Regions from separate parts of the Streptacidiphilus sp. MAP5-3 genome, predicted to be linked through region 2. Evidence: riboswitches for the same ligand, from Rfam matches in the RefSeq annotation. Region 2 holds a riboswitch; the other holds the start of a gene.
What was found. A riboswitch is a leader RNA that binds a small molecule or an ion and turns the genes downstream of it on or off. The one in region 2 is predicted to bind glycine.

Region 1: linked by a shared signal. The riboswitch ahead of gcvT (glycine cleavage system aminomethyltransferase GcvT) and the one ahead of gcvP (aminomethyl-transferring glycine dehydrogenase) in region 2 are both predicted to bind glycine.

What each region holds. Positions count from the first base shown of each region.
Region 1 covers NZ_JBGCCL010000001.1:138,840-143,772, forward strand. Annotated here, with positions in the region: gene ABH928_RS00645 (ABC transporter substrate-binding protein) at 1-85, opposite strand, end outside; gene ABH928_RS00650 (ABC transporter permease) at 159-1,199, opposite strand; gene ABH928_RS00655 (trimeric intracellular cation channel family protein) at 1,688-2,347, shown strand; gene ABH928_RS00660 (enhanced serine sensitivity protein SseB C-terminal domain-containing protein) at 2,435-3,199, opposite strand; glycine riboswitch at 3,345-3,475, shown strand; gene gcvT (glycine cleavage system aminomethyltransferase GcvT) at 3,679-4,797, shown strand; gene gcvH (glycine cleavage system protein GcvH) at 4,931-4,933, shown strand, end outside.
Region 2 covers NZ_JBGCCL010000029.1:11,331-16,263, forward strand. Annotated here, with positions in the region: gene ABH928_RS29915 (DNA polymerase IV) at 1-10, shown strand, start outside; gene ABH928_RS29920 (PRC and DUF2382 domain-containing protein) at 95-1,534, opposite strand; glycine riboswitch at 1,732-1,847, shown strand; gene gcvP (aminomethyl-transferring glycine dehydrogenase) at 2,045-4,930, shown strand.

The DNA.
Region 1 (4,933 bases), on a different contig from region 2:
TTCCGCCGCCACCACAGGCGCTGGCCCCCAAGGCGACGGATATCGCGATAGCGGTCATGGTGACCGTGCGCTTGCTGCGCATCATGGGTGGGTCTCCTCTTGTCTTCTTGGTTGCCCCGCCTCGCCCGGCCGACGGATCGGCCCGGAGGTGCGGAAGTTCAGCTGCGGTTGGCCCGCGGGTCGAGCGCGTCGCGGACGCCGTCACCCAGGAGGTTCATGGCCAGGACGATGACCAGGAGAGCGAGGCCGGGTACGGCCAGGTACGTCGGGTCGTACAGGTAGTACTGGGTGGCCGCGTTGAGCATCCCGCCCAGGTCCGGGTTCGGCGGGACGACGCCGACGCCCAGGAAGGAGAGGGCCGCCTCGGTGGCGATGTTGATCGGCACCGCCAGCGCGAAGGAGATCAGGATCGGCGCCCAGAGGTTCGGCAGCAGTTGCTTGAACAGGATGTGCCGCCAGCCGGCGCCCATGATCCGTGCCGCGTCGATGAACTCCCGCTCACGCAGGGAGAGCACCTGACCGCGCACCAGTCGGGCGGTGTAGGCCCAGGCGAAGAGGGCGATGATCGCGATGATGGCGCTGAGCTGCAGCGTCTCGCTGGTGCCGCCGTGGGAGTTGGTGGTGAAGGCGTTGGTGATCACCGGCGTCACGGCGATGATGAACAGCAGCTGCGGGAACGCGAGCATGACGTTCATGATCCAGTTGAGCGCGGTGTCGATCTTGCCGCCGAAGTAGCCCGCCGCAAGGCCGACCACCACGCCGATAACCGTCGAGATGACCGCCGCGGTAATCGCCACGATCAGCGACGTCCGGAGACCGTAGATCAGCCGGGCGAACACGTCGAAACCGGTTCCGGGCTCGACTCCGAGCCAGTGGTGACCACTGACGCCACCCAATGAACCGATCGGGAAATTACCCGTGTCCGGATTGATGGCCTTCAGGTCGGGCTGTATCGGCCCCCAGCCCTCCAAAGTGGAGAGAAGAGGCGAGCAAACGGCAGCCAGAATGAATAGCACGGTGACGACCAGAGCGATCATCGAGGCACGGTCGCGCTTCAGTCGCGTCCAGGCCATCCGTGCAGGAGAACGGCCTGCGGAGGAGTCCCCCTGGACCGCCGGAGCCTCTTGTTCGGCCGTTGGATCAGCCACGAGGGTCGACGATTCCCCTGCGGGATCGGTCGGTTGGGGTTGCTTGGTCATGGTGCGGACATCCCCGGATCTCAGTTCAGGTGTGCATGGCGCGGCGCGGTGAGGGGACTCTATGCACGTGGCTTTTCTCTGCTCAAGAGGCCGTGACCCGCCGAAACCAGAATGAGATCATGCGAGATACAGCTGTTGTGATCCAATGTCCGTTTTGGTGCCATATATAGCCTTGACACGGCGCAAACGGGGTGCATGCGGTCGGGTGTTATGCCCGATTTGCCAGCATTTGTCGGAGACACCCCTTCCGATGGTGCTCAATGCCAAGAAACGTTCCGCGATTCACCATGTGAGACGAATGGGCTTTCTGGGGCGCGTGGGACCAAGGCTCGGGGAAAGATGAATGGACACATTCAAAAAGCCCCTCTTTGGAAAGATTCAAAGAAGGCCGCGCGCTGGCTTCGGGACGGCTGTGCACAGGCTGTGCAGGCGCACGCCCGGCCCAGCGCTCCCCCGACCATCGCGTCGCACCCTGTAGAAAAGGCGACGTGGCTTCCCAGATCTTCGCCCCCGACGTCGAACAGGTGCTCGACATCTCCGGCATCTTCGTCTTCGCCCTGTCCGGCAGCCTGTTGGCGGTACGCAAGAACTTCGACGTGTTCGGACTGGCGGTGCTCGCCGAGGCGACGGCGCTCGGCGGCGGGGTCATCCGCGACGAACTGATCGGCGCCGTACCGCCGGCGGCGTTCACCAACACCGGCTACTTCGTCACCCCGCTGATCGCCGCGGCGGTGGTCTTCTTCCTCCACCCCGAGGTCACCCGGATCAACCGCACCGTGCAGACCCTCGACGCCCTGGGCCTGGGCCTGTTCTCCGTCACCGGGACCGCGAAGGCGCACGACTTCGGCCTGGGCGTGATCGCGTCCGTGGCACTCGGGATGATCACCGCGGTCGGGGGCGGCGTCCTCCGCGACCTGCTGGCCATGGAGACGCCGTCGCTGCTGCGTTGGGACCGGTCGCTCTACGCGGTCCCGGCGATGCTGGGAGCGGGCATCACCGCCGCGCTCATCGCCTTCGGCGACCTCAACGCCGTGACCGGGACCGCTGCCACGCTGGTCGCCTTCGGGCTGCGGATGCTGGCGCTGCACTACAACCTGCGCGCACCCCGTGCCTGGCACCGCGGCAGCTCGCAGACGGGTGAGGCGTAGGGCGCGTGAGGCGTAGGACGGCCGAGGCGTAGGGAGCTCCTCCCTACGCCTCACCGGTCACCGCTTCACCTCAGGGCTGCGCCTCGGTCACCCCTGCGCGTAGAAGGGGGCGACCGTCGACAGCATCCACTGCACGGTCGGGTCCTCGGCCACCACGTCCAGCAGGATCAGGGAGACCTCGTACCCCAGCGGGGCCACGCCCAGCGCGCGACCGAGGGCCAGGCCCACCGCCTCGTGGTCGCCCGGCTCGTACCGGGCCAACTGCACGCCCACGAACAGCTTCGGCGCGTCGCCCTCGACCTGCACCAGAGCCCGTCGTGCCGTCAGCACCACGGGCAGCACGGCGAGTTCGCTCGCCGCGGCGGCCAGGAAGTCGTACGGCTCCTCGTGCGCCTCCGGCTCCCACGCCGTGGCGCGGACGCCCTCGTCACCGCCGCCGCAGAGGTCCGGGACGCCGGCGGCGGGGACCGGCAGGCCGACCGCGCCCTCAGGGTTCACCGCGATGCCGACGCCCTGCGGCAGCCCACGGGCCAGTTCGCGTACCGGCGCGATCGCGTACGACATGGCGTCGCCCGCGACGGCGCGCAGCTGCGACTCCGAGCTGAAGACCGGGACGAACGGCTGCCCGGCCAGCTCGGTGGTGGGCATGTCGAGTGTGGTGCCGTCCCGGGTCGGCCCGGCGGGCAGCGGGACCCAGACCTGGCTGCGGCCCAGCACCTCCATCACCCGGGGCGTGGCCCCGGGATCACCGACCGACGCGGCCAGCACCTGCTCCAGCTCGTTCTCCGGCCAGCTCCCCGGCTGCACGCCGTGCTGCACGCCCTGCTGCGGGATGCCCGCGTACTGCTCCACCGTCTGCCTCCGCCCGTTACGCCCGTTGTGCCCGTTCGCGGCCTTTTGCCGGTTCTCAGCTGTGTCGCTGCCGGATCGCAGCCTGTTCGCCACAGTCCAGGCGCCATGCCATGATGAGCGCACCCACAATTGCATACCGGCCGTTCGAACCCGCGCGGGAGAGCTCGGCGACACCCCTGCACCCACCCGTACCAGCGGTTGCGCAGTGGGAGTTCGCCGGCGCCGAAGGAGCAAGGCCTCCCCCGAATCTCTCAGGCACCACACCGCACGGGCGAGGCAGTTCTGGAAAGCGACCAGTCGCAGGAAGCGACGGAGAGGGCGCGGACGACACCGTCCGCGTCGTGGCTCCGTACCGCGCTGGTCCACCCACGGTGCAAGCCGCCCACGCCCCGCGCGTCGGCGCGGTGAAGCTCTCAGGTCGCAGCGACAGACGGGGAGGGCCCTGCCGCAGCATGCCCTGATTGCTAGGAGATCACCGAATGTCTCTCCGCCTGACCGCGCTGGACAGCCTCCATCGCTCCCTCGGCGCCACCATGACCGACTTCGCCGGCTGGGACATGCCGCTGCGCTACGGCAGTGAGCGCGAGGAGCACCTCGCCGTCCGCACCAAGGCCGGTCTCTTCGACCTCTCGCACATGGGCGAGATCACCGTCTCCGGTCCGCAGGCGGGCGAGATGCTCGACCACGCGCTGGTCGGCTTCGTCTCCGCGCTCGCGGTCAACAAGGCCCGCTACACCATGATCTGCGCGGCGGACGGCGGCATCCTGGACGACCTGATCGTCTACCGCACCGGCGAGGCCGAGTTCATGATCGTCGCCAACGCCTCCAACGCCCAGCTGGTCCTCGACGAGCTGACCGCCCGCGCCGACGGCTTCGACGCCACCGTGCGCGACGACCGCGACGCCTACGCGCTGATCGCCGTCCAGGGCCCGAACTCCCCCGCCATCCTCGGCTCGCTGACCGACGCCGACCTGCCGGGCCTGAAGTACTACACCGCCCTGCCCGCCACCGTGGCCGGTCGCCCGGCCCTGCTGGCCCGGACGGGCTACACCGGTGAGGACGGCTTCGAGCTCTTCCTCGCCCCCGCCGACGCCGCCCACGTGTGGACCGCGCTGACCGAGGCCGGCTCCTCCTACGGCCTGATCCCCTGTGGCCTCTCCTGCCGCGACACCCTGCGCCTGGAGGCCGGGATGCCGCTCTACGGCCACGAGCTCACCACCGCGCTGACCCCGTTCGACGCCGGTCTGGGCCGCGTGGTCCGCTTCGACAAGACCACCAACGACGGCGCGTTCGTCGGCCGCGAGGCGCTGGAGAAGGCCGCCGAGCAGGCGCTCGCCAGCCCGCCGCGGGTGCTGGTCGGCCTGGTCTCCCCCGGCCGCCGCGTGCCGCGCGCCGAGATGAACGTGGTGGACGCCGAGGGCACGGTGATCGGCTCGATCACCTCCGGCGCCCCGTCCCCGACGCTGGGCAAGCCGATCGCCATGGCCTACGTCGACGCCGCCCACGCCACGCCGGGCGCCTCCGTCTTCGTCGACGTGCGCGGCACGCACGAGCCGGTCGAGGTCGTCGCCCTGCCGTTCTACAAGCGCGCGCGGTAGTCCGACCCGCGTCCGCCGCACGCCCGCCACACACGCTCCCGAGCGTCGACCTACCGGTCGACCTCGGAGAACACTTCCCGGGGTCCCAACCCCCGTTTCGCCGTACCCACACCTCATCCGGGAGAATCACGTCATG
Region 2 (4,933 bases):
CATACGCTGACGGGCCGCCCAGCGGGGTGCCGGGCGGCCCGTGGTCAGCGGGGACGAGCGGGAGTGAGCGCGGATGAGCGGGGGTGACGGCGGGTCAGGCGCCCATCGCGTGGCCCGGCAGGTCCGGGTTCTGGCCCATCGGACCGTTCGGGCTGGTCGGGCCGTTCGGACGGAGCGGGGTCGCGGCCGGGGTGCCCGCGATCGGCGCGCCTCCGATCGGTGCACCGGCCGCCGGGGGAGTGGTGGCTGGGGCGACCGGCGTGCCCTGGGGGCGGCTGCCGTCCTGGACCTGGATGTGCTCGCGGTGGAGCTGCTCGCGTACCACCTCCTCCTCGGTGATCCGCTCGGTCACCAGGCGGATCCGCTCCACCGGGACGACGGTCTTCTTGACGACGAGGCGCTCCTCATGGAGGGTCACCTCCTCGACGCTCTCCGCGATCTCGGCCTCGGTCAGCTGCTCGCGCTCCTCCGCGCTGACCGGGACCCGCTCGACGCGGATGCGCTCGCGGACCACCGGCACCCGTCGCTCGACCTGCTCCGCCGTCACGTACTTGCGCAGCCGGGCCCGGCCGAGGACGTGCCACTCGGTCGAGATGTCCAGGCGCTCCTCGCGGCAGACGAACTCGACCGGCTCGGGGACCGGCTCCTTGGCGACGGTGCCGGTCGCGGCGCCCGTCGTGCCGGGGGTCGCCGTGCCCGCTGTCGCGGTGCCACTGGTGGCCGGAGCGCCGAAACCGGGCAGCGGGTCGGTCAGCGGGTCCGGACGACGCTGCGGTTCGGTCGCCGTCCCGCCCATCGCGCCCGCACCTGCGCCCGCTCCTGCCATGCCGCTGCTGGGGAAGGGTGCGGCGGGCGGCGTCTGGACGGTCGGTTGCTGCATCGTCGAGTCCTGCGCCGCGTCCTGGCCGACCCGTGGCATTTGCGCGGTCTGCGCCGTCTGTCCGGCCTGCGCGCCAGCCGTCGTGCCGCCCGTCATGAACGCCGAGGTGCGCCCGCCGTTCGACTGGGACTCCACGACGGGCGTCGCCACCGTCTTCTCCACGGGCTGCTCCTCCTTGGTCAGGTTCTCTTTCCGCTCCCCGCGCGTTGCGGCACCCGCCGCAACGCCTGCGGCACCGGCCGCAGCCGCCGCCTCCCCGGCCTTCGGCGCGGAGGCGGGTCCGTGGCCGTTGCCCTCCGCCGCCTTGGCGCCCGAGTCGGCCGCATGCTGGCCGGTGCCGGTCGGGACCTCCAGGCCGTAGTAGCGGTAGAGCTGCAACTCCTGGGCGGGGGAGAGGTGCTGGCCGACGCCGAAGTCGGGCGAGTCCTTCACCTGCGACTTCTCATAGGGGACCCGCAGTTCCTCGGAGACGAACTCGCTCGTCGTCAGCGGCACGAAGGCGTCGCGGCCGAACAGTCCGGTGCGAACCGCGGCCCACTCGGGTTCACCGGTCGCATCGTCGAGGTAGACCTCGTCCACGGTGCCGATCTTCTCGCCGTTCTTGTCCACGGCCTTGTGGCCGATCAGATCCCTCGGGTCGATCTCGGTCTGCACGCTTCTCACTCCTCCATCGGCCCGCGCCGGTCTGTTCAGCTGACGAACGTGCTCAACTCATACGAAAAGGCACAATGATCGCTTTGTCGAACGCACGCAGCTCCGCCGGGTGTGTCGCTGCTCCGTCCGGTGGACGAGAACGGTGCTCGGGCCCCGTCCGGCGGCCGATCCGCGCTGGTACCCTCGGGGTTGACCGTCGAGCACGTGCGGGAGAGTCCGAGCGCCTGATCTGGGCAACCTGATCGGGGCGACCCGGCGCCGAAGGAGCAACTCCTCCCCGGAATCTCTCAGGCCGAAGTACCGCGCTGGCGAGGTCGACTCTGGAAAGCAGGGCCGCGCCCGAGCCTCATGGCTGCGGGACGGTCCTCACCGACGGTGAAAGCCGGTCCGGCCGCAGCGTTACAGCAGCGGCAACAGGGCCGGTGAAGCTCTCAGGTTCCATGACAGAGGGGGAGGTCGTCCGGGCGCCCCACCGCGTCCACCCGGTCCGACCAGGAGGCCAGTCTCCCCATGACGTCGTCGCTTTCCGAGCTGGAGCAGTCCAGCCCGTTCGAGAACCGCCACATCGGCCCGGACGCCGGGGCGCAGGCCAAGATGCTGGCGCAGGTGGGCTACGGCTCCCTGGACGAGCTCACCGCCGCCGCCGTCCCCGCCGCGATCCGCAGCCTGACCGCGCTGGACCTCCCGGCCGCCCGCTCCGAGGCCGAGGTCCTCGCCGAGCTGCGCGAGCTGGCCGGCCGCAACCAGGTGCTGCGCTCGATGATCGGCCTCGGGTACTACGGCACCTTCACCCCGCCGGTGATCCTCCGCAACGTGCTGGAGAACCCGTCCTGGTATACGGCCTACACGCCCTACCAGCCGGAGATCTCGCAGGGGCGCCTGGAGGCGCTGCTCAACTTCCAGACCGTGGTCACCGAGCTGACCGGTCTGCCCACCGCCGGCGCCTCGCTGCTCGACGAGGGCACCGCCGCCGCCGAGGCCGTCGCGCTGGCCCGCCGGATGGGCAAGGTCAAGGGCGGCGTCTTCGTCATCGACGCCGACACCATGCCGCAGACCGTCGCCGTCATCGAGACCCGTACCGTCCCGACCGGCGTCGAGACCGTCGTGGCCGACCTCAGCCAGGGCATCCCGGCCGAGATCGCCGAGCGCGGCGTCTTCGGCGTGCTGCTGCAGTACCCGGGCGCCTCCGGCGCGGTGCGCGACCTGGCCCCGGTCATCGCGCAGGCCAAGGAGCTCGGCGCGGTCGTCGCGGTCGCCGCCGACCTGCTGGCGCTGACGCTGCTGAAGTCCCCGGGTGAGCTCGGCGCGGACATCGCGGTCGGCACCACCCAGCGCTTCGGCGTCCCGATGGGCTTCGGCGGCCCGCACGCCGGGTACATGTCCGTCCGTGCCGACTACGCCCGCAGCCTGCCGGGCCGCCTGGTCGGCGTCTCCGTCGACGCCGACGGCAACCGCGCCTACCGCCTGGCGCTGCAGACCCGCGAGCAGCACATCCGCCGCGAGAAGGCCACCTCCAACATCTGCACCGCGCAGGTGCTGCTGGCTGTGATGGCCTCGATGTACGCGGTCTACCACGGCCCGGACGGCCTGGCGAAGATCGCCTCGCGCACCCACCGCTACGCCTCCGTGCTGGCCGAGGGCCTGCGTCGGGGCGGCGTCGAGGTCGCGAGCGACGCGTTCTTCGACACCGTCACCGCCCGCGTCCCCGGCCGTGCCGCCGAGGTCGTCGCGACCGCTGCCGCCGCCGGGGTCAACCTGCGCCAGGACGGCGCCGACCTGGTCGGCATCGCCTGCGACGAGACCACCACCCGCGCCGACCTGGCCGCCGTCTGGGGCGCCTTCGGCGTGGACGCCGCGGGTCCGGACGTGGACGCGCTCGACGCCGCCGCCGGCTCCGCGCTGCCCGAGGGCCTGCTGCGCACCGACGAGTACCTGACCCACCCGACCTTCCACGCGCACCGCTCCGAGACGGCCATGCTGCGCTACCTGCGCTCGCTGGCCGACAAGGACTACGCGCTGGACCGCGGCATGATCCCGCTCGGCTCCTGCACCATGAAGCTGAACGCCACCGCCGAGATGGAGGCGATCACCTGGCCGGAGTTCGCCGACGTGCACCCGTTCGCCCCGGTCGAGCAGGCCGACGGCTACCTGCAGCTGATCGGCGAGCTGGAGGCGCGCCTGGCCGAGGTCACCGGATACGACAAGGTCTCCATCCAGCCCAACGCCGGTTCCCAGGGCGAGCTGGCCGGTCTGCTGGCGGTGCGTGCCTACCACCACGCCAATGGCGACACCCAGCGCGACGTCTGCCTGATCCCCTCCTCCGCGCACGGCACCAACGCCGCCTCCGCCGTCATGGCGGGCATGCGGGTCGTGGTCGTCAAGACGCTGCCGGACGGTGACGTGGACGTCGACGACCTGCGCGCCAAGATCGAACAGCACCGCGACCAGCTGGCGGTGCTGATGGTCACCTACCCGTCCACGCACGGCGTGTACGAGGAGAACATCGGCGACATCTGCGCCGCCGTGCACGAGGCGGGCGGCCAGGTCTACGTCGACGGCGCCAACCTCAACGCGCTGGTCGGTCTGGCCAAGCCGGGCAAGTTCGGCGCGGACGTCTCGCACCTGAACCTGCACAAGACCTTCTGCATCCCGCACGGCGGCGGTGGCCCGGGCGTCGGCCCGGTCGGCGTCCGCGCGCACCTGGCGCCGTACCTGCCGAACCACCCGCTGCAGCCGACGGCCGGTCCGGCCACCGGTGTGGGTCCGATCTCGGCCGCGCCGTGGGGCTCGGCGGCGATCCTGCCGATCTCCTGGTCGTACGTCCGGCTGATGGGCGGCGAGGGCCTCAAGCGCGCCACCCAGGTCGCGGTGCTGAACGCCAACTACATCGCCAAGCGCCTGGCGCCGTACTACCCGGTCCTGTTCACCGGCCCCGGCGGCCTGGTCGCGCACGAGTGCATCATCGACCTGCGGCCGCTGGCCAAGTCGGCGGGCGTCTCCGTGGACGACGTGGCCAAGCGCCTGATCGACTACGGCTTCCACGCCCCGACCATGTCGTTCCCGGTGGCCGGCACGCTGATGATCGAGCCGACCGAGAGCGAGGACTTGACCGAAATCGATCGCTTCTGCGCGGCGATGATCGCGATCCGTTCGGAGATTGACAAGGTCGGTTCCGGTGAATGGCCGGCGGAGGACAACCCGCTGCACAACGCCCCGCACACCGCGGCCGCGCTGGCGGGCGAGTGGGAGCACGCCTACACGCGGGCCGAGGCCGTGTTCCCGGCCGGTGTGAACCCCACCGAGAAGTACTGGCCGCCGGTCCGCCGCATCGACGGCGCCTTCGGCGACCGCAACCTGGTCTGCTCCTGCCCGCCGCTGGACGAGTACGAGGACTGATCG